One region of the Variovorax sp. LjRoot130 genome, then DNA from elsewhere that is predicted to be linked to it. Evidence: predicted binding sites of a transcription regulator. Region 1 holds the regulator's gene; each other region holds the start of a gene.
What was found. The regulator sigma-54, encoded in region 1, starts transcription at its own class of promoters, with help from an activator protein. The targets are predictions, from matches to a motif close to TGGCANGNAANCTGCTTT.
Positions count from the first base shown of each region.

Region 1 (7,268 bases):
ATTCTCGGCGTGAGCGCGCCGCGCAAGATGTGATTTCGAACCATGACTAAAAGACAGAGCGGCAACATCGTCATTGGGTTGATCGTCGGCCTGGTGCTGGGGCTGGGCGTGGCGCTGGGCATCGCGGTCTATGTGACCAAGGTGCCGATCCCCTTCATGACCAAGACCCAGCGCGGCGGCCCCGAGCAAGACGAAGCCGAGGCGCGCAAGAACCGCGACTGGGACCCCAACGGCCCGCTCGCCGGCAAGGCAGGCGCCGCCCGCCCGCAGGCACCCGCGACGCCCGCACCGCCCCAGCCTGCCACGGCGGGGGCGCCCACGCCGCCGACCGCGCCGGCGCCCGTGGTGGTGCCACCCGGCGCGCAGCAGCAACAGCCACAGCGCGCCGGACGGCCGCCCCTGCCGGCCGAAGCCAACGCGGTGCCGCCATCGAACGACCCGATCGGCGATCTCGCGCGGGCACGTTCGGGTGCCAGCCCCGGCGCCACCACCGCCGCCGCGGCGCCCAGCGCCAGCACCGATCCTTTCATGTATTTCGTCCAGGCCGGCGCCTTCCGCACCCCCGAGGACGCCGAGGCGCAGCGCGCCAAGCTTTCGCTGATGGGCGTGGAAGCGCGCATCACCGAGCGCGAGCAGGCCGGCCGCACCGTCTACCGCGTGCGCGCGGGGCCTTTCAACAAGAAGGAAGATGCGGACCGGCTCAAGGAGCGGCTCGACGGCGGTGGCCTCGAATCTGCCTTGGTGCGCGTCCAGCGCTGAGCCTTCATCCATACTCAAGCTCGCCGGTCCGGGAACTCCGGGCCAGCCGCGGGCTCTGTCAGCCGCACAGGAGAACTTCTTAATATGAAACGTCGTGACTTTTCGCTGGCCGCCACTTCGCTGGGGCTTCTTCCCTTCGCCTCACCTTCGCACGCCCAGGCGCTCGCGCCCAAGGCGGGCACCGACTACGCCGTGCTCGACAAGCGCGTGCCGGTCGACGCGCCGGCCGGCAAGGTCGAGGTGATCGAGTTCTTCTGGTACAGCTGCCCGCATTGCAACGCCTTCGAGCCGACGCTCGAGACCTGGATCAAGAAGCTGCCCGCCCACGTGTCTTTCAAGCGCGTGCCGGTCGCCTTCCAGCCCAGCTTCCAGCCGCAGCAGCGGCTCTACTACGCGCTGGAAGCGATGGGCAAGGTCGACGAATACCAGCGCAAGGTGTTCGCCGCGATCCACCAGCAGCGCCAGAACCTCTCAGGCGAGCAGCAGATCATCGACTGGGCCGCGGCCAACGGCCTCGACAAGGCCAAGTTCACCGAGAACTTCAAGTCCTTCAGCGTGGCGAGCAAGATCCAGCGCGCCAAGCAGCTGCAGGAGGCTTACCAAGTGGCCGGCGTGCCCGCGATGGGCATCGCGGGCAGGTGGTATACGGACGGCGAACTCGCGCGCAGCATGGACCGCGCGCTGCAGGTCACTGACTTCCTGGTCGGCGAAGCGCGCAAGAGCGCGTAAAAAAGCGCCTCCCGCCGCTCGTCGCGGCAACCAGCAGGAAGCCCGCTTCGGCGGGCTTTTTCATCCGCCGGCGGAAACCGGATCCATGAGGCCGCATACAATCGCCCAGCAAGTTTCGTGCCTTTTATGACGTCGTTACATTCCTCCTCCGTTTCTCGCCACCTTTGTCGCGCTTTCGTATTCGCCTTGGGCGTGGCCGGCCTCGTGTCGGCGGCGCAGGCCGAGAAGGCGGACCGCACCAAGCCGATGAACATCGAGGCCGACGCCATGCGCTACGACGACCTCAAGCAGACCAGCGTCTTCACCGGCAACGTGGTGGTGACCAAGGGCACCATCATCATCCGCGGCATCCGCATCGACGTGCGGCAGGATCCCGAGGGCTACCAGTACGGCATCGTCACGGCCGCGCCCGGCAAGCTGGCCTATTTCAAGCAGAAGCGCGACGCCGGCCCCGACGAGTGGATCGAGGGCGAGTCGGAAGTCATCGAGTACGACAGCCGCGCCGACAACGTGAAGTTCATCCGCCGTGCGGTGATGCGTCGCCTGGTCGGCGCGACACCCAACGACGAAAGCAGCGGACCCTTGATCGTCTACGACCAGAGCAACGACACCTTCACCGTCAACGGCTCGCCGCTGCCGCCCAATGCGGGCGTGGCGACCCAGCCCGGCGGCCGCGTCAAGGCCATCCTCACGCCCAAGGCGGCCGCCTCGGCGCCCGCTGCCGGGTCCGCCAGGCCGGCGGCGCCGGCCGCCTCCGCGCCGGCGTCCGGAACGGGCCTGCGCTCGACCACCACGCTCGGCGGAGAGCAGCGCAAGTGAGCGGCGGCAACGAAGTCCTGGGCAGCCGCCTCGAGGCGCGCGGCCTGCAGAAGAGCTACGGCAGCCGCAAGGTCGTCAAGGACGTCTCGCTCGGCGTGCAAAAGGGCGAGGTGGTCGGCCTGCTGGGGCCCAACGGCGCGGGCAAGACCACCTCCTTCTACATGATCGTCGGGCTGGTTCGGGCGGATGCGGGCGAGATCAGCATCGACGGCGAACCGATCGCGCACATGCCGATCCACCGCCGCGCCCGCATGGGCTTGAGCTACCTGCCGCAGGAAGCGTCGATCTTCCGCAAGCTCACGGTCGAGGAGAACGTGCGCGCCGTGCTCGAGCTGCAGCGCGAACCCGACGACGCGGGCCGGCCGGTGCCGCTGTCGAAGCAGCGCATCGAGGAGCGCCTCGGCGAACTGCTGCACGACCTGCGCGTCGACCATCTGCGCGATTCGCCGGCGCTGGCGCTGTCGGGTGGCGAGCGCCGCCGCGTCGAGATCGCGCGGGCGCTGGCCACGCAGCCGCGCTTCATCCTGCTGGACGAGCCCTTCGCCGGCATCGACCCGATCGCGGTGATCGAGATCCAGCGGATCATCAGTTTCCTGAAGGAACGCGGCATCGGCGTGCTCATCACCGACCACAACGTGCGCGAGACGCTGGGCATCTGCGATCACGCCTTCATCATCAGCGACGGGCATGTGCTGGCACAAGGCACGCCTTCGGAGATCGTCGACAACGCCGAGGTACGACGCGTGTACCTGGGCGAGCATTTCCGGATGTAGGGGACCGTACTTCGATGAAGCAAGGGCTCTCGCTGCGCGTTTCCCAGCACCTGGCGCTCACGCCGCAGCTGCAGCAGTCGATCCGGCTGCTGCAGCTCTCCACGCTCGAATTGAGCCAGGAAGTGGAGCAGATGCTCGACGAGAACCCGTTCCTCGAACGCACGGCCGAAGAGGCGCCGCGCGAGGAGTTCGGTCTCGAGGCGGCCGATGCGCCGGTGCGCGACGAAGACCGCCAGGCCGAGGGCGAGGCTGACTTCGTCCCCGGCTCGGCCGCGGCGCCGGCCGAGGTGGCGGTCGCCGCCAACGGCGATGCCGAAGCGGCTGCGCCCGCCGACAGCGAACCCGACTGGGAGGGCGACGGTACGGTCGACCTCGCGCCCGACGACAGCGAGTGGGGCGGCGATGCGCCCGCGCGCGCCAACAACCTCGGCGACGACGAGCGCACCGATGCGACCGAGCTCGCGCGCAGCCAGGAATCGCTGCAGTCCTTCTTGCACCGGCAGGCGCTGTCGCTGCGCCTGGACGAGAACGACTGCGCCGCGCTGCGCTTCCTGATCGAATCGCTCAACGACGACGGCTACCTCGAGGATTCGCTGCCGGCGCTGGCCTCGGGCCTCGCGGGCGACGACAACGACCAGTTCGACGAACTGGTGCATCACTTCCAGGTCGCGCTGGGCCTGCTGCAGAGTTTGGAGCCGGCCGGCGTCGGCGCCCGCAGCCTCGGCGAATGCCTGACCATCCAGCTGCGCCAGCTGGCGAGCGCCAAGGAGAGCGAGGAGGAGGCCCAGGTGCGCAAGACCGCCATCGCGATCTGCAAGCAGCCGATGGAGCTGCTCGCGCGGCGCGACTTCAAGCGCCTGGCCACGCTCACGCGCAGCAACGAAGACGAGGTGCGCGCCGCACTGCAGCTGATCGCCAGGCTCGAGCCCAAGCCGGGGCGCCGCTTCGTCGACGTCGAGCGCAACATCGTCGTGCCCGACGTGATCGTCACGCGCATCGGCCACGGCACCAACGCGAAGTTCCGCGTCATGCTCAATCCCGAGGTCATGCCGCGGCTGCGCGTGCACGACATCTATGCCGGCGCGCTCAAGCAGCACAAGGGCGAGGGCAGCCAGGCGCTGTCGCAGCGGCTGCAGGAAGCGCGCTGGTTCATCAAGAACATCCAGCAACGCTTCGACACCATCCTCAGGGTCTCCAACGCGATCGTCGAGCGGCAGAAGAGCTACTTCGTGCACGGCGAGCTCGCGATGCGGCCGCTGGTGCTGCGCGAGATCGCCGACGAGCTGGGCCTGCACGAATCCACCATCAGCCGCGTGACCACCGCCAAGTACATGGCCACGCCCTACGGCACCGTCGAGCTCAAGTACTTCTTCGGCTCGGCGCTCGGCACCGAAACCGGCGGCAACGCCTCCAGCACCGCGGTGCGCGCGCTGATCAAGCAGTTCGTGAGCGCCGAGGACGTGAGGAAGCCGCTGTCCGACAGCCAGGTGTCCGAGATGCTCAAGGAGCAGGGCATCGAGTGCGCGCGCCGCACGGTGGCCAAGTACCGCGAGGCGCTGCGCATCGCGCCTGCGAACCTGCGCAAGGCACTCTAGCGATGAGTCGCCGTCCGAGTCCGCTACCAAGCTGGATTCGCCTCGGCCTGGCCTTGATGGCGGTGCTTCTTCTCGCCAGCGGCTGCGCGATGCTGCCGGCCGAATTCGAGCGCACGCCGTCCAAGGCGATGCCCTTGTCCACCGGCACCGTGCTGGGCCGCATCGCCAAGGCCTCGCAGCCGGATGCGGACCTCAGCGGCTTCCGGCTCATGCCCAGCGGCGACTTCGCGCTCAACACGCGGCTCGAGCTCGCGCGCCGCGCCGAGCGCACGCTCGACGTCCAGTACTACCAGATCGACAACGACGAGACCGGCCGCTACCTGCTGCGCACGCTGCGCGACGCGGCCCAGCGCGGCGTGCGCGTGCGGCTCCTGATGGACGATCTCTACACTGCGGGCGAGGACGAGCTGCTGCTCGCGCTGGCCGCCACGCCCAACCTCGAGCTGCGGCTCTTCAACCCGTTTCCGGCCGGGCGCGGCAGCATGCTCAGGCGCTTCTCGGCCTCGCTCTTCGACTTCAGCCGCGTCAACCGGCGCATGCACAACAAGCTCTTCATCGCCGACGGCGCGATGGCGGTAGCCGGCGGGCGCAACATCGGCAACCCGTACTTCACGCAGACGGCCGGCGCGAACTTCATCGACCTCGACACCTTCGTCGCCGGCGCCCTGATCCCGCGCCTTTCCAGCCTGTTCGACCTGTACTGGAACAGCGAGCACGTGCGGCCGATCGAAACCGTGGTCGCGCCCACGCTCGCGCGGGAGGAACGACAGCGGCGCTTCGAGGAGCTGACTGCCCCGGCCACCACCCCGGCACCACGTCCGCCGGCGCCCAACGACCTGCTGGGCTACAGCCCGATCGTCGAGAACCTCAACGCCGGCAAGCTCGACCTCATCTGGACCACCGCCGAGGCGTATGCCGATTCGCCCGAGCGCGTGATCGGCAAACAGGTCACTTACGGCGGCGTGCCGCTGCTCGACGTCGACAGCGTGCGCTACAACGTGGTCGAGCAGATGCGGCGCGGGCGTTCCGACGTGACGTTGGTGTCGCCCTACCTGATCCCCGGCAAGGAGGGGCTGGAGGTGCTGCGCGAGATCCGCCGGCGCGGCATGAAGATCAGCGTGGTCACCAACTCGCTGGCCGCCACCGACGAGCCCGTGGTCCACACCGGCTACCGCCGCTACCGGGCCGACATGCTGCGGCTCGGCGCCGAGATCCACGAGCTGAGCTCGGTGCGCACGCGGCGCAGCGTGCGCCTGGGCCTGTTCGGCACGCAGATCGGACGCCTGCACGCCAAGTCGGCCGTGATCGACGGGCGCACGCTCTTCGTCGGCTCGATGAATTTCGACCCGCGCTCGGAAGTGCACAACACCGAGATCGGCCTCTTCATCTTCAGCCGCGAGATGGCGCAGCAGGTGCTGAAGCTGGTCGAGGTGCTCAAGCAGCAGGGCGCCTACAAGGTGCGCTTCGCACCCGGCACCGAGAAAATGGAGTGGGTGAGCGAGGAGGCCGGCGTCGAACAGGTGCTCACCAGCGAGCCCGATGCGGGCTTCTGGGACCACCTGATGCTGGAGCTGCTGGCGCCGCTGGCGCCGGAGAGCCTGCTCTAGACCTCAATAGCGATAGTCGTGACGGTCATGCCGGTAGTGATGGCGATGGCCGTGCCGGTATTCGTCGCGGTACTCGTGGCGGTAGAAGTGCCGCGGCGGCGGGCGATGGTAGTAGCCCCTGTCGCCGCGATGGCCGTCATACACGGGCGCCGGCCGATAGTGGCGGGGCGACGGTTCGTAGTAGACCGGCGCAGGGGCATAGTGGACGGGGCTGGCAACGCCGACGGCGACGCCCGGTGCATGGATGCCGACCGACCAGGCCAGGTCCCCCGCGCTGGCCGACGTGGCGCCCAGCGCGGCTGCGGCGGAGAAGGCGCCGGCGGCGATCCACTTGAAGAAACGGGTGTGCGCGATGTTCATGAAGAAACTCCTGAAGGCATGAAGTGCCGTTGGGGTCATTGCAACCGGCCCGCGTAAAGCAGGACCCGCCTGCTCCGTGAAGCTTGTTGCTGAATGTAGTTCGAGCTCGCCCTCGGACCGGCAGCGAAGAAGCGATCGCGCCCTAGCTCGGCCGGTCCGTGATGTTGACCGCCTCGACCTGCACCAGGAGCCGCACCTTGTTCTCGAAGCCGAAGTTGATGCCCCAGGTGATGCCCCATTCGCTGCGCTCCACGATGGTCTCGAAGTCGCCGCCGCAGACCTGGCGCTTGATCAGCGGGCTGAGGTAGCAGCCGAAGCGGCTGGCCTTGAGCTTGATGGGCCGCGTCTGGCCCATCAGCGTGAGCGTGCCGTCGACTTCGGCGACCTTGTCGCCGTTGAAATCGATCTTGTCGGCCACGAAGCGGCCGGTCGGAAATTCCGCGACGTTGAAGAAGTCCTTGCTCAGCACGTGGCGGTTGAGCAGGTCGACGCCGGTGTTGATGGAGCCGATGTCCATCGTGATGTCGATCTTGCCGTTCTTGCCCGTGGTATCGATCTTGACCGTGCCGTCCTTGGTGCTGAAGCGGCCGCGGTTGGTGGTGGTGCCGTAGTGGCCCATCTCGTAC
Region 1 is NZ_CAXURM020000001.1:5,472,744-5,480,011, reverse strand. Features, by position in the region: gene argS (arginine--tRNA ligase) at 1-33, shown strand, start outside; gene ACSQ86_RS27165 (SPOR domain-containing protein) at 43-759, shown strand; gene ACSQ86_RS27160 (thiol:disulfide interchange protein DsbA/DsbL) at 844-1,488, shown strand; gene lptA (lipopolysaccharide transport periplasmic protein LptA) at 1,615-2,307, shown strand; gene lptB (LPS export ABC transporter ATP-binding protein) at 2,304-3,080, shown strand; gene ACSQ86_RS27145 (RNA polymerase factor sigma-54) at 3,095-4,675, shown strand; gene ACSQ86_RS27140 (phospholipase D family protein) at 4,678-6,282, shown strand; gene ACSQ86_RS27135 (hypothetical protein) at 6,286-6,642, opposite strand; gene ACSQ86_RS27130 (YceI family protein) at 6,785-7,268, opposite strand, start outside.

Region 2 (7,268 bases), 2.4 Mb from region 1:
CCCTGACTCAAGGTGTCGATGGCTTCCAGTTCTCCCGAGGGGTCCGGCCCCGGCCGACCGCTTCTCGCCGAAACACCGGCACCGATCGCACCCACCGCCCTGATCGCGCCCAGCCTGTGGCGCCGCATGGCCTGCTGGCTCTACGAGGGCATGCTGCTCTTCGCCGTCGTGTTCGTCGCCGGCTGGCTGTTCAGCACCCTCGGCCAGATGCGTGATGCGATGGATTCGCGCCGGCACCTGCTGCAGGCCTTCCTGTTCGTCGTGTTCGGCGTCTATTTCGTGTGGTTCTGGTCCAAAGGCCAGACGCTGGCCATGAAAACCTGGGGCATCCGCGTGGTGGACCGGCTCGGCCGACCGCTCACGCAGGGCCGCGCGCTGCTGCGCTACCTCTTGAGCTGGGTCTGGTTCCTGCCGCCGCTCGCCGCCATCGCGCCCTTCGACCTCGGCGGCGGCGAATCTTCCGTACTGATCTTCGGCTGGGTTATCGTCTGGGCCTTGCTCGCGCGCTTCCACCCCGAGCGCCAGTTCTGGCACGATGCCTGGGCCGGTACCCGCCTGATTTCCTCCAAGCCTCTCAGCCGCAGATGAGCGCCAACATCAACGACCCCGTCAATCCGCAGAAGTCGCGACGCGGCCTGGACCGCATCTGGCATGCCACCCTGATCTCGCTCGACGGCTTCCGCGCCGGCTGGGGCGAAGCCGCGTTTCGCCAGGAAGTCCTGTGCGCCATCGTCATGCTGCCGGCTGCGTTCTGGGTCGGCCACAGCTGGGTCGAGGTGTCGCTGCTTGCCGCGACCGTGATCCTGGTGCTGATCGTCGAGCTGCTCAACACCGGCATCGAAGCCGCCATCAACCGCGTGGGCCCGGAATGGCACTCTTTTTCCAAGAACGCCAAGGACCTGGGCAGCGCCGCGGTGCTGCTGTCGATCGTCCTGTGCTGCGGCGTCTGGGCGGCCGCGTTGTGGCAACGTTTCGCGACCTGAATGCAAGCTGAGCGTCATCCGATCGCGGCATGATCGGGGGATGACTCCTCGTTTCTCGATTTGTGTTTATTGCGGCTCGCGCCCCGGCGAGCGGACCGAGTTCGCGGCCGTGGCCCAGGCGGTCGGCCGCTGGATCGGCGAACGCGGCGGCCAACTGGTCTATGGCGGCGGCCGCACCGGCCTGATGGGCACGGTGGCGGAGGCCACGCGCACGGCGGGCGGCCGGGTGGTGGGCATCATTCCGAAGGCCCTGGTCGACAAGGAGCTCGCCAACCCACTGTGCGACGAGCTGCACGTCGTCGACACCATGCACGAGCGCAAGGCCATGATGGGCGAACGCGCCGACGCCTTCATCGCCCTGCCGGGCGGCATCGGCACTTTCGAGGAACTGTTCGAGATCTGGACTTGGCGCCAGCTCGGCTACCACGACAAGCCGGTCGGCATCCTGAACGTTGCGGGCTATTACGCCGGCCTGCTCGAATTTCTTGCCCACAGCGTGCGCGAGGGCTTCATGGGCGAATGGCAGATGGGGTTGATACGAGCGGGCGGCGAAGCCCCGGCCCTGCTCGAAGCCCTGGTCGAGGAAGCGGGCCGCCATCCGCGTGGCGACAAGCTCGCCGAGATGCTCTGAGCGCCCTAGACGGCGGCTTCGTCCTCTTCGCCGGTGCGGATGCGTACCACGCGCTCCACATTGGTCACGAAGATCTTGCCGTCGCCGATCTTGCCCGTGCGGGCGGCGCTCACGATTGCGTCGACACAACGTTCGACATCGGCCTCGTTGACCACCACTTCGACCTTCATCTTCGGCAGGAAGTCGACCACGTACTCCGCACCACGGTAGAGCTCGGTGTGCCCCTTCTGTCGGCCGAAGCCCTTGACCTCGGTCACGGTGAGCCCGGTGACGCCAACCTCGGCCAGGGCCTCGCGCACGTCGTCGAGCTTGAACGGTTTGACGATGGCGGTGATTTGCTTCATACGGTCTCTCTTCCGGCGGTTTCGTTGAACTTGCTGGTAGGGTAGCGCCAATCCGTAACCCGCAGCGACGATCTCGTCGATGCTCTCGGCGTCCTGCATGTAGCGTGCCAGGATGCCGTCGCATCGGCCGTCTTCGCGAGTTGCCGGCGAGGCCACCCGCTGCGAAATTATGTCATTCGCCTTCGGAAGCCATGGCTTGTCGAACGCATTCCACGCCCGGCGACTGGGACTGATACGCTCGGCGCTCGATGCGCTCAGGTTCTTCCGCCGGCTTTTTCGGCTCCTTCCTTCCCTGGCTCCAGGGCCAAGCCTACCCGCTGCTGGTATTCACCACGCTGATCTGGGGCGCCAACGCGGTGGCCGCCCGGCTCGCGGTGGGCGAGGTGTCGCCCATGATGCTGACCTTCTCGCGCTGGATCGTCTGCTGCATCGCGCTGGGCCTCAGTTCGCGCCGCCAGATCGCGGCCCACTGGCGCAGCCTGCTGCCCTCGTGGCGCTACATCACCCTCATGGGCACGGCGGGTTTCACCGGTTTCAATGCGCTGTTCTACGCCGCCGCCCATCACACGACGGCGATCAACATCGCGATCATCCAAGGCACCATCCCGGTGCTCGTGCTGGTGGGCAGCCTGTTCTTCTTCCGTACCCGGATCAGCTGGCTGCAGCTCGCAGGCGTGGTGCTCACCATCGCGGGCATCGCCGTGGTGGCTTCGCGCGGCCAACTGGCCTTGCTCGCGGACCTGGCCTTCAACATCGGCGACGTCTGGATGATCATCGCCAGCCTGCTCTATGCCGGCTACGCGCTTGGCCTGCGCCGCCGCCCGCAAGTGCCGGCCATCGTGTTCTTCGCCGCCACGGCGGCAGTGGCCTGCCTCGTCTCGGTGCCGCTGGTCGCGGCAGAAATCGCGATGGGCGACTTCTTCATGCCGACGCCGAAGGGCGTGGCGCTGATCCTCTTCATCGGACTTCTGCCCTCCTTCATTTCGCAGATCAGCTTCATCCACGTAGTCGGCCTGATCGGTCCCGCGCGGGCCGGCGTCTTCCTCAACCTGGTGCCGATCTTCGGGCCGCTGCTGGCCGTCCTCGTGCTGGGCGAGGCGCTGTCGACCTATCACGCGGTGGCGCTGGCCCTGGTGCTTGGCGGCATCTACATTGCCGAAACCCTAGGCACACGCAAGCGTTGACGAGGCTCCTTTGACCAACCCTGTCATCCGCATTCACGGCGCGGCATCCGAGATCGATGCCGCGGCCTGGGACGACTTGCTGGCCACGCAGGCCGCGCCCTCCCCCTTCATGCGCCATGCCTACCTGGACGCCTTGCACCAGAGCGCCAGTGCCTCGGCCCGCAGCGGCTGGACGCCGCGCTTCGTCACGCTTTGGCGCGGACGGCAGCTGGCGGCCGCCTGCCCGCTCTACATCAAAGCGCATTCCTACGGCGAGTACGTGTTCGACTGGGCATGGGCCAATGCCTATGAGCAGCACGGGCTGGCCTACTATCCGAAGGCGGTCGTTGCCGTGCCCTTCACGCCGGTGCCGGGTGCGCGCCTGCTCGCGCGCGACGCCGGCAGCCGCGCCCTGCTGGTGCAGGCACTCGTGGCTTGGTGCAAGGAAGAGGAGCTCTCGTCGCTGCACCTGTTGTTCGCCGCCGACGAGGACATCGCCGCCTGCGCCGATGCGGGCCTGATGCTCCGGCACACCGTCCAGTTCCACTGGAACAACATAACCCCCACGCTCGGCACTGGCGTGTCCTCGCTGCCCCCCGAGGGGGCGCGTTCCGCCTTGGGGCGGCCCGGCGGCGAAACCGGCTGGAAGGATTTCGACGCCTTCCTCGCCAGCCTCTCGCACGACAAGCGCAAGAAGATCCGGCAGGAGCGCCGCAAGGTGCACGATGCCGGCGTGAGCTTCCGCTGGTCGCGCGGCGCCGACATCGGCGACGCCGACTGGGACTTCTTCTACCGCTGCTATGCCCGCACCTACCGCGAGCACGGCAACCCGCCCTACCTGAGCCGCGACTTCTTCCACCGCATGGCCACGAAGCTGCCCGAAGCCTGGCTGCTCTTCGTCGCCGAGCGCGGGGGCCAGGCCATCGCCAGCAGCTTGATCGCGCTTTCGGACGATGCCTCGGTCGCCTACGGCCGCTACTGGGGCGCGCTCGAGCGCGTGGATTGCCTGCACTTCGAGGCCTGCTACTACCAGCCCCTCGCCTGGTGCATCGAACACGGCGTGCAGCGCTTCGAAGGCGGGGCGCAGGGCGAACACAAGATGGCGCGCGCGCTGATGCCCGTGAAGACCACCAGCGCGCACTGGCTTGCCCATCCGGCGTTCGCCGATGCCGTCGAGCGCTTTCTCGAGCGCGAGGGCGAAGGCATCGAGAACTACATCGACCATCTCGGCGAACGCAGTCCGTTTCGCCACGCCGAATAAGGGCCCCGCCACTGACCCCTATGCAGACACCTTGCGCGCCCGGCCCAGCCTGCGCCTGCCGCCGCTGGCGATGGCCGCGACCAGCTGCTGCACGAGCGCCCGCGCGAGCGGCGACAACGTGCGGCCGTCGAGCGACAGCACCTGCAGGCGGCGCTGCTGCATCTGCGGCTCCACGAAGGGCCGCGCAACCAGCGTGCCGTTCTCGATCAGGTGAACGGCCGTGAGATGGCCGGAAAGGACGATATCGGGCGTGCGCACCAGCGGCAGCAGGACCGATGAGAAATTGCTGACGAAGGCGGGCTCGTAGCTCAACCCCTGCACGCTGCAACTCAGGTCGAACAACTGCCGCGCGGTGACGCCCTTGCTGCCCACGGCGAGCGGATGGCGCACCACCTCGGCCACGCTGACGGCGCGCTGGCGCGCCAGCGGATGATCCGGGGACATCAGCGCGTACACCGGCGCGGGCGCCGAGTGCTCGATGCGGAACCCCCTTTCCGGCGCGACCGCATACTTGAGCGCGATGTCGGCTTCGCCGCGGCCCAGCAAGGCGCTGACTTCGTCGGGCGCGCCCACGTGGAGTTGCAGTTGACTTTGCGCATGCGCCGCACGAAAGCGGGCCATCACCTCGGGCATGAAGCCCACGGCGAACCCCTCGGTACATGCGACGCGGACGCGGCCCGCCTCCCGGCCGCCGATGCCGCGCACCTGCTCGACCACCTGTTCGGTGTCCGCCAGCGTCGTTCGCAGATGCGCGGCCAGGCGCTCGCCGGCCTGCGTGAGCGCCATGCCGCGCGCCTTGCGCTCGAACAGCACGGTCCCCAGCGAATCCTCGAGCTTCGCGATCTGTCGGCTCACAGCGGAAGAAGCGACATAGAGCCGGGCCGCCGCCTGGCTGACCGACCCGTGCAGCGCCACCTCCATGAAGTAGCGCATCGGGATGCTGAGGACCGAAGGTGTCATGGAATGCTCACAGCGTTGCCTTGAAGGCAATGGTAGCTTGCCAATTCGATGGTTCACGCAATGCCGATCAGGCCTTTTACTTGCATCATCGCCATCACACGCACCCACGACCATGCAACGCAACGATTGCCTCTCCGCTGCCGCCGCCTACTTCGACGACGGCCGCTTCCTTGCCGACCTGCGGCGGCGCATCGCCTTTCGCACCGAGAGCGACACCGGCGCCGCGACGCCCGCGCTCGGCGCCTACCTGCGCGAGGAGATGAGCGCGCCACTCACGCGGCTCGGCTTCGCCTGCGAGCTGATAGACAACCCGGTGCAAGGCGGCGGCCCCTTCCTGATCGCGCGCCGCATCGAGGGTGCCGAGCTTCCCACCGTGCTGACCTACGGCCATGGCGACGTCGTCAGCGGCCAGGACGGGCAATGGCGCGAAGGCCTCACGCCATGGACCCTGACGATCGAAGGCGAGCGCTGGTACGGCCGCGGCACCGCCGACAACAAGGGGCAGCACACCATCAACCTCGGCGCACTCGCACAGGTGCTGCAGGCACGCAACGGCCAGCTCGGCTACAACGTGACGCTGCTGCTCGAGATGGGCGAGGAAGCCGCGTCGCCCGGCCTGCATGAAGTCTGCAGGCAACAGGCCGACAAGCTGCGCGCCGATCTCCTGATTGCCTGCGACGGACCGCGTGTGCATGCCCGGCGGCCGACGCTGTTCCTCGGTTCGCGCGGCGCGGTCAACTTCAGCCTGCGGTTGCGCGCGCGGCCGCGCGGCTACCACTCGGGCAACTGGGGCGGTGTGCTCGCCAACCCGGCCACGGTGTTGAGCCATGCCGTGGCGACGCTTGTGGATGCCAAGGGCCGCATCCTGGTCGAAGCGCTTCGGCCGCGAGACATTCCCGCTTCGGTACACGAAGCGCTGGCCGCCATCGAGATCGGCGGCGGTGCGGACGATCCCGGGCTCGATGCCGGCTGGGGCGAGCCCGGCCTCAGTCCGGCCGAGCGCCTGATGGCCTGGAACACCATCGAAGTGCTCGCGCTCGGCGCGGGCTCGCCGCAGCGGCCGGTCAATGCGATCCCGGGCGAAGCGGTGGCACATTGCCAGCTGCGCTTCGTGGTGGGCACGCCCTGGCGCGAGCTCGCGTCGATCGTGCGTGCCCATCTCGACGCACATGGATTCGGGCAGGTCGAGGTGCAGGTCACGCTCGAAGGCGCCGCGACCCGTCTGGACGTCGACAACCCGTGGGTGAGTTGGGCGGAACGCTCCATCGAGGCGAGCACGGGCCAACGCCCCGACGTGCTGCCGAACCTCGCCGGCTCCCTGCCCAACGACGTCTTCGCCGACCTGCTGGGCCTGCCCACCTTGTGGGTGCCCCACTCCTACCCGGCCTGTGCACAGCATGCGCCCAACGAACACCTGCTTGCGCCACTCGCCCGCGAGGGCCTGCAGATCATGGCCGGCCTGTACTGGGATCTCGGCGATGCCGCCGCGAACACACCCTGGCAGGCTGGATCGATCGCTGCAACTTCCCATCAGAAAGCAGCATGAAGCAACTCGCCCAACTCCTTGCCGCCATCGCCTTCACTGCCGCTGCCGGCCTGGCGCAGGCCGCAGACGCATGGCCTGCCAAGACCATCAAGCTGGTCGTGCCCTTTCCGCCAGGCGGCGGCACCGACATCGTGGCGCGCGCCCTGGGCCAGAAGCTGGCCGAGCGGCTCGGCCAGCCGGTCGTCGTCGACAACAAGCCCGGCGCGGCAACCGTCATCGGCGCCGATGCGGTCGCCAAGGCGCAACCCGACGGCTACACGCTGCTCGTCTCGGGCTCTTCCACCTACAGCGTGAATGCGGCGCTGCGTGCGCGACTGCCCTACAACCCGCTGAAGGACCTGGCGCCGGTGGCGATCGTCGCGAAGGCGCCGCTGGTGCTG
Region 2 is NZ_CAXURM020000001.1:3,114,277-3,121,544, forward strand. Features, by position in the region: gene ACSQ86_RS15475 (DUF3106 domain-containing protein) at 1-6, shown strand, start outside; gene ACSQ86_RS15480 (RDD family protein) at 127-588, shown strand; gene ACSQ86_RS15485 (diacylglycerol kinase) at 585-983, shown strand; gene ACSQ86_RS15490 (TIGR00730 family Rossman fold protein) at 1,024-1,614, shown strand; gene ACSQ86_RS15495 (P-II family nitrogen regulator) at 1,620-1,958, opposite strand; gene ACSQ86_RS15500 (DMT family transporter) at 2,207-3,142, shown strand; gene ACSQ86_RS15505 (GNAT family N-acetyltransferase) at 3,153-4,382, shown strand; gene ACSQ86_RS15510 (LysR family transcriptional regulator) at 4,401-5,342, opposite strand; gene ACSQ86_RS15515 (M20 family metallopeptidase) at 5,455-6,888, shown strand; gene ACSQ86_RS15520 (Bug family tripartite tricarboxylate transporter substrate binding protein) at 6,885-7,268, shown strand, end outside.
Region 2: a site for sigma-54 is predicted at 2,051-2,068, ahead of ACSQ86_RS15495 (P-II family nitrogen regulator). Genes of this name have one in related genera too.

Region 3 (7,268 bases), 4.5 Mb from region 1:
ATCGAGGTCGTGAGCGCGGCGCCGGCAAAGCTGATCGGCGTCGAGGAAGCGGGCCGGCTGTCGCCGGGCCTGGCCGCCGACCTCTGCGTCGTCGATCCCGCGCTCGAATGGCAGGTACGGCCCGAGGCGCTGCGCAGCCAGGGCAAGCACACGCCCTTCGGCGGCTACGCGCTGCGCGGGCAGGCGCGCTTCACGCTGGTGGGCGGACGGCTGGTCCACGGCTGACCGGGGGAACACCGCGCGATGCAGGCCCTGTCCGCCTTCCTGAAGCTGGTGCGCGCCCTGGCTCACGCGCATGTCGGCTGGTGGACCATCCGCAGCCAATTCCACAAGCTCTCGCCCGCGGAGCGCGAGCAGCGCGTGCAGCAGTGGGCCGAGCGCATGCTGACCCTGATGGGCATCCGCCTCGTGGTGCAGGGCACGCCGCCGACCCACGGGCCGGTGCTGATGGTGAGCAACCACCTCTCGTGGCTCGACATCCTCGCCATCCACGCGGCGCGCCACGTGCGTTTCGTCTCCAAGGCGAACGTGCAGTACTGGCCGCTGATCGGCACGCTGTCGAACGGTGCCGGCTCTCTGTATATCGAGCGCGAACGCCGCCGCGATGCGCTGCGCGTGGTGCACCACATGACCGAGGCGCTGAAGAACGGCGACCTGATCGCGGTGTTCCCCGAGGGCACCACCAGCGACGGCAGCAGCGTGCTGCCCTTCCACGCCAACCTGCTGCAGGCCGCCATCTCCTCGGGCGCGCCGGTGCAGCCCATCGCGCTGCGTTTTGCCGATGCCGCCACCGGCGAAACCAGCCAGGCGCCGCGCTACATCGACGACGACAACCTGGCCAGCTCGCTGTGGCAGGTGCTGAAGGCGCCGCCGCTGCTGGCGATCGTGCGCTTCGGCGAGCCCCAGCCTGCCTGGGGCCGCGATCGCCGCGCCTGGGCGCTTTCGCTGCATGCCGACGTGCAGGCGCTGCGCCGCCAGACGCACTGAGCAGCCAGCAAAAAAACAGCGCCCCGTTGGGCGCTGTGCAACGGCGCCGTAGCGCCGGGAGGAGGAACTGAATGTGCAAGCAGGTTAGCCGTCGCCTCCCTCCCGCCCTGCCGGAGAAGGCAATGCGCGCACGTGGGCGTTGGCCTACAGGGCGCTACATCACCGTGGCGTGCGGATGCAGCGGATGGGCCAGCGTGTCGGCGATCAGGCGCAGCGCGTGGTCGCACGCCTCCCGCGACATCGGCCCGCCGAGGCAGATGCGCACCGCCTCCGGCGGGGTGCCGTCGGTGGAGAAGGCCGCGCTGGCGACCACGCCGACGTTCTGCGTGCGCAGGTAGGAAGCGAACTCGACCGGGCTCCAGGCGGAGGAAAGCGGCAGCCACAGATGGAAGCCCTCGCTCTGCGCGGCGATGCCGTGCGCGCCCAGGTGCCGGCTGGCCAGGGCCTGCCGGACGGTGGACTCGGCGCGGATGGCCTGCAGCATGGCGTCGGCCGTGCCGTCTTCCACCCACAGCGTGGTCAGCGCGTTCGTGATGGGCGATGACATCACGGTGGTCGCGCGCATCGCGCCGGCCAGCCGCTGCGACTGCCGCGCGCCGGGGGAGCGCACGTAGGCGCTGCGCAGGCCCGCGCCCAGGGTCTTCGAGAAGCCGGTGATGTAGTAGGTCAGTTCCGGCGCCAGGGTGGCGATGGCGGGCGGCACCTGCCGCGGCAGCATCGCGTAGGCGTCGTCCTCGATGATCGGAATGGCGTAGCGCAGCGCGATGTCGGCCAGCGCCTCGCGGCGTGCGCGCGACATGGTGGCCGTGGTCGGGTTGTTGAGCGTGGGGTTGCAGTACAGCGCCTTCGGTCGCAGCGTCTTGCAGGCATGCTCGAAGGACTCGCCCATCGGCCCCTCCTCGTCGAGCGGCAGGGCATGCAGCTGGATGCCGAGCTGGGTCGCGATCGCCTTCACGCCGGGGTAGGTCAGCGCTTCCACGCAGATCAGCTCGCCCGGTCGCGCGAGCTGCGAGAACAGCGCGGTGAGCACGCTGTGGATGCCGGGGCACACGAGGATCTGGTCCAGCCGGCAATCGGGAACGCGGGGCCGGATCCACTGCATGCCGGCTTCGCGGTCGCGCGCCGTGCCGCCGAAGTCCTGATAGCGCAGCAGTTCGTACATGCCGGCTTCGGCCATGACGCGGCCGGCGCTCTCGCTCATTCGTTCCAGCAGCGCCGCATCCTGCGGCTCGGGCGGCAGGTTCATCGTCATTTCGGCGCCGCCACCGCCGCGCAGTGGAAGGCTCGGGCTGCCGCCGCGGATGAAGGTGCCGGTGCCCGAGCGCGAATCGATCAGCCCGCGCTTGCGCGCCTCTGCATAGCCGCGTGCAACGGTCGTGTAGTTGAGATGCAGATCGGCCGCCAGGTCGCGCAGCGTGGGCAGCTTGTCGCGCGCGATCAGGCGGCCGGTGCGGATGTCGTCGGCGATCAGGTCGGCCAGCAGCAGGTAGGCCGGCTTGTTGCTGCTCTCCAGGCGCTTTTGCCATTGCTGGGTGGTCTTGCTCATGGGGTGGTTGATCGCATGGGTTGATTGCATGGGCGCAGCACATTCGACGCATGAAGCGTGCCGGGCTTCTCTGGCCCGGATGCATTGATCGCGTGCATGCAGGTCCATTGATCGGGTGCATTGATTGCATGGCGGGTGCCTCAATCGAGTGCAAAAGCGGCCACCTGAACCTCGTCCGGCGGCCCTTTGGCGGGCCTAGGAATTTTTTTGCCGGGCCCCAGGCCGCACCGCTTCTCGTTGATCGCGACTTGATCGCAAACAGGCCGCCGGCCAGTGGCACAGAGCGTGCGAAATCGAAGGGCGCGCAACCCACCGATCAACGTCTTTTCCTCTACCGGAGTACCTCATGCCCAAAGTCCTCAAACCCGCGAACGCCGCCGGCGAACACCTCGTCGACTACGAAGAAAAAGTCTTCGAAGACGTGAAGGCCGAAGCGGGCGAGAAAGCGCTCGTCACCTTCCACACGGTCGCCTTCGAAGGCTCGATCGGCTTCGTCAACCTGCTGCAGGCCACGCGCCTCAAGCGCAAGGGCTTCGAGACTTCCATCCTGCTGTACGGCCCCGGCGTCACGCTGGGCGTGCAGCGCGGCTTTCCGACGCTCGGCGACGAAGCTTTTCCGGGCCACCAGAACTTCAACAAGCAGATCACCAAGTTCATGGAAGAGGGCGGCAAGGTCTACGCCTGCCGCTTCGCGCTGCAGGCGCTGTACGGCCATGGCGAAGGCGCGCTGATCCCGGGCATCACGCCGATCAATCCGCTCGACGTGCTCGACATCATCCTGCTGCATCGCAAGGCCAACGCCTTTATTTTGGACACCTGGACGCTGTGAACCGGGGCGCTGCCATGTCGACACCACGCATCGTCCGGGCCGCTGCGATTCAGATCGCGCCCGATTTCGAGAACCCCGACGGCACAGTCAACAAGGTCTGCGAGGCCATCGACGAAGCCGCGGCCAAAGGCGCGCAGCTCGCGGTCTTCCCCGAGACCTTCGTGCCCTACTACCCGTACTTCTCCTTCGTGCAGCCGCCGGTACAGCAGGGCCCGGCCCATCTGCGGCTGATGGAGCGGGCGGTCGTGGTGCCGGGCCCGGTGACGGACGCGGTGGCCGAACGGGCCAGGGCGCGCGGCGTGGTCGTGGTGCTGGGCGTGAACGAGCGCGACCACGGCAGCCTCTACAACACGCAGCTCGTCTTCGACGCCGACGGCCGCCTTGCGCTCAAGCGCCGCAAGATCACGCCGACATACCACGAACGCATGATCTGGGGCCAGGGCGACGGCGCCGGGCTCAAGGTGGTCGACACGCGGGTCGGCCGCGTCGGCGCGCTGGCCTGCTGGGAGCACTACAACCCGCTGGCGCGCTACAGCCTGATGGCGCAGCACGAAGAGATCCACTGCGCGCAGTTCCCCGGCTCGCTGGTCGGGCCGATCTTCGCGGAGCAGATGGAGGTCACGATCCGCCATCACGCCCTGGAGTCGGGCTGCTTCGTGGTCAATGCCACGGGCTGGTTGGCCGACGAACAGATCCGCGCCGTCACGCCCGACGAAGGCCTGCAGAAGGCGCTGCGCGGCGGCTGCCACACGGCCATTGTCTCGCCCGAAGGCAAGCACCTGGCGCCGCCGCTCACCGAGGGCGAGGGCATGGTGATCGCCGATCTCGACATGGCCTTGATTGCCAAGCGCAAGCGAATGATGGATTCGGTCGGCCACTACGCGCGGCCCGAGCTCCTTAGCCTGGCGCTGAACGACCGCCCCGCCACGACCACGCAGCCCATGCACGGCACGCCCGCATCGGGCACTTCATTCAACGACACCGGGAGCACCCGCCATGACCACGAGCGAAACCCCATCGAGCCGGCAACTGATGACCGAGCTGCAGTCCTTCGGCTTGCGGCTGGCTGATCCGGGCGCCGGCGCGGCCAGCCGCCGCGGCGGCGCGGGGCCGTCGGACCACAAGGCCGTCACAGTCGACGGCCACACGATCATGGTGCCGGTCCACACCTCGAGCGCGTGGAACTCGCCGTTCACGGCGCAGGCGCCGGATGCGGAAGGCCGCAGCACCCTCACGCGCGGCAGCATCCCGATCGCGCGCATCAGCTTTCCGAAGCAGCCGCGCTTCTATGCCATGCAGACCTTCGACGGCGTGCCGTACTCGCACATCGCGACGCTGCACGGCTCGGACGTGCTGGCCACCACCGTGCTGCAGACCTGCATCCGCTACGAGAGCCGCAAGAAGAGCTGCAAGTTCTGTGCGATCGGCCAGTCGCTCGCGGCGGGTCGGACCATCGCGCGCAAGACGCCCGAACAGCTGGCCGAGGTCGCGCGCGCCGCGGTGCTGCTCGATGGCGTCAAGCACATGGTGCTGACCACCGGAACGCCGAACGCCACCGACCGCGGCGCGCAGATCCTCTGCGAGAGCGCCTTCGCGATCAAGGCGGCGGTGGACATTCCGATCCAGGGCCAGTGCGAGCCGCCCGACGACGACCAGTGGTTCCATCGCATGAAGGCCGCGGGCATCGACTCGCTGGGCATGCACCTCGAAGTGGTGACGCCCGAAGTGCGCGAGCGCGTGATGCCTGGCAAGGCCAGCGTGCCGGTCGCGCGCTACATGAGCGCCTTCGAGGCGGCGGTCGGCGTGTTCGGCCGGGGGCAGGTCAGCACCTACATCCTGGCCGGGCTGGGCGACACGCGCGAAGCGATCCTGGAGATCTGCGACCGCCTGCTGGTGCTCGGCGTCTATCCCTTCGTGGTGCCCTTCGTGCCGATCAGCGGGACGCCGCTGGAAGACCATCCTGCGCCCTCGCCGGAGTTCATGAAATCGATCCTGCAATCGCTCGGCCGCAGCTTGGGCGAAGCCAATCTCCGGTCCAGCGACATCAAGGCCGGCTGCGGCAAGTGCGGCGCCTGCTCGTCGCTGTCGGTCTACGAAAGCTGAACATGCCCTGCATCCTCGATGACGTCGTCGAACCGGCCTTGCAGTACGCGCCGGTCGAGTTCCTCGTGCGCGAGGCCGCGCAGGCCTGGGAGCGCGACGAGGCGCATGCCTTGCGCCGCGCCGTCTTCTGCATCGAGCAAGGCATCTTCGCCGGCGACGACCGCGATGCGATCGATGCGCAGGCCCAGCTGCTGGTGGCCATGTCCTGCCTCGGCGGCATGCCCGACCAGGTGGTGGGCACGGTGCGCATCCACGAAGCGGCGCCGGGCCTCTGGTGGGGCTCGCGGCTGGCGGTGCATCCCTCGTTCCGCAGCCAGGGGCACCTGGGCGCGACGCTGATCCGGCTGGCCGTGTCGCGCGCGCATGCGCAGGGCTGCGAGACTTTTCTTGCGCATGTGCAGTCGCAGAACGTGGCGCTCTTCCACAAGCTGCACTGGCGCTCGCTCGGCGAACTGGCCATCCACGGTCGGCCGCACACCGAGATGCAGGCGGAGCTGGATTTCTATCCGCCTTGCCACGATGCCGTGAGCGGTTTCGTGTCGCGTCGCAAGGGCACCGCATGACAAGCCTGGCCGAGATCGTTGCCGAGCTGCGCGCGAGCCGCGGCTTCGCGCACAAGCGCGATATCTCCGATATCGTGTCGGCGCTCGGCCAGGCGCTGCCGGGCGGCGCTGCCGACCTGTCGCAGGTGGTGCCGCTGGGCGACGACTGCGCGGCCATTCCCGACGGCCAGGGCGGCTATCTGCTCTTCGCCATCGAAGGCCTGGTCGAGGACTTCATCGAACGCATGCCCTGGTTCGCGGGCTACTGCGCGGTGATGGTCAACGTGAGCGACATCTACGCGATGGGCGGCCGGCCGACGGCTGTCGTCGATGCGCTTTGGAGCGCCGGCATGGACCCGGCGGACCAGATGCTCAAGGGCATGGCCGAGGCCTCGGCGAAATACGCGGCGCCGATCGTCGGCGGCCACAGCAACAATCGCAGCACGCGCCCGCAATTGGCGGTGGCGATCCTGGGCCGCGCGCGGAAGCTGCTGACCAGCTTCTCCGCGCGCCCCGGCGACCAGCTCGTGATGGCCGTCGATCTGCGCGGCGCCTACGAGGAGCCCTTCCCCTACTGGAACGCATCGACCCGCGCTCCGGCCGCGCGGCTGCGCGGCGATCTGGAGCTGCTGCCGCAGCTGGCGGAAGCGGGCCTTTGCGATGCCGCCAAGGACATCAGCATGGCCGGTGCCGTGGGCACGGCGCTGATGCTGCTCGAATGCTCGCAGGCCGGCGCAGTGATCGACCTGGACGCTATGCCGCGTCCCGCCGGCGTGCCCCTGCTGCGCTGGCTGAGCTCCTTCCCCAGCTACGGCTTCATCCTCAGCGTGCGCCCCGAGAAGCTTGCCGGCGTGCTGGCCCGCTTTGCCGCGCGCGACCTCGCCTGTGCCGTGGTGGGCGACGTCAACGACACGCGCACGCTGGTGCTCAAGCAGGGCGCCGAGCGCGAACTGTTCTGGGACCTGAACCGCGACGCCTTCATCTGCGAGGCTGCCGATGCGCAGGTGCTCCATGCGTGACGAAGGTCGCACGCAGGCGCCGCTGAAGATCGGCCTGCTCACGCATTCGGTCAACCCGCGCGGCGGCGTGGTGCACACGATCGAGCTCGCGCACGCCCTGCACGACGCCGGCCACGAAGTCACCGTGATGGCGCCCGCCGCGGCGGGCCAGGATTTCTTTCGGCCGGTGCGCTGCGCCACCGAACTGGTGCCGGTCGCCGGCGCGTCGCGCAACATGGTGGAGATGGTCGGCCAGCGCATCG
Region 3 is NZ_CAXURM020000001.1:1,018,508-1,025,775, forward strand. Features, by position in the region: gene ACSQ86_RS05100 (dihydroorotase) at 1-225, shown strand, start outside; gene ACSQ86_RS05105 (lysophospholipid acyltransferase family protein) at 244-987, shown strand; gene ACSQ86_RS05110 (PLP-dependent aminotransferase family protein) at 1,142-2,533, opposite strand; gene ACSQ86_RS05115 (MSMEG_0572/Sll0783 family nitrogen starvation response protein) at 2,880-3,362, shown strand; gene ACSQ86_RS05120 (Nit6803 family nitrilase) at 3,377-4,432, shown strand; gene ACSQ86_RS05125 (MSMEG_0568 family radical SAM protein) at 4,395-5,465, shown strand; gene ACSQ86_RS05130 (MSMEG_0567/Sll0786 family nitrogen starvation N-acetyltransferase) at 5,468-6,028, shown strand; gene ACSQ86_RS05135 (sll0787 family AIR synthase-like protein) at 6,025-7,026, shown strand; gene ACSQ86_RS05140 (MSMEG_0565 family glycosyltransferase) at 7,019-7,268, shown strand, end outside.
Region 3: a site for sigma-54 is predicted at 2,808-2,825, ahead of ACSQ86_RS05115 (MSMEG_0572/Sll0783 family nitrogen starvation response protein). Genes of this name have one in related genera too.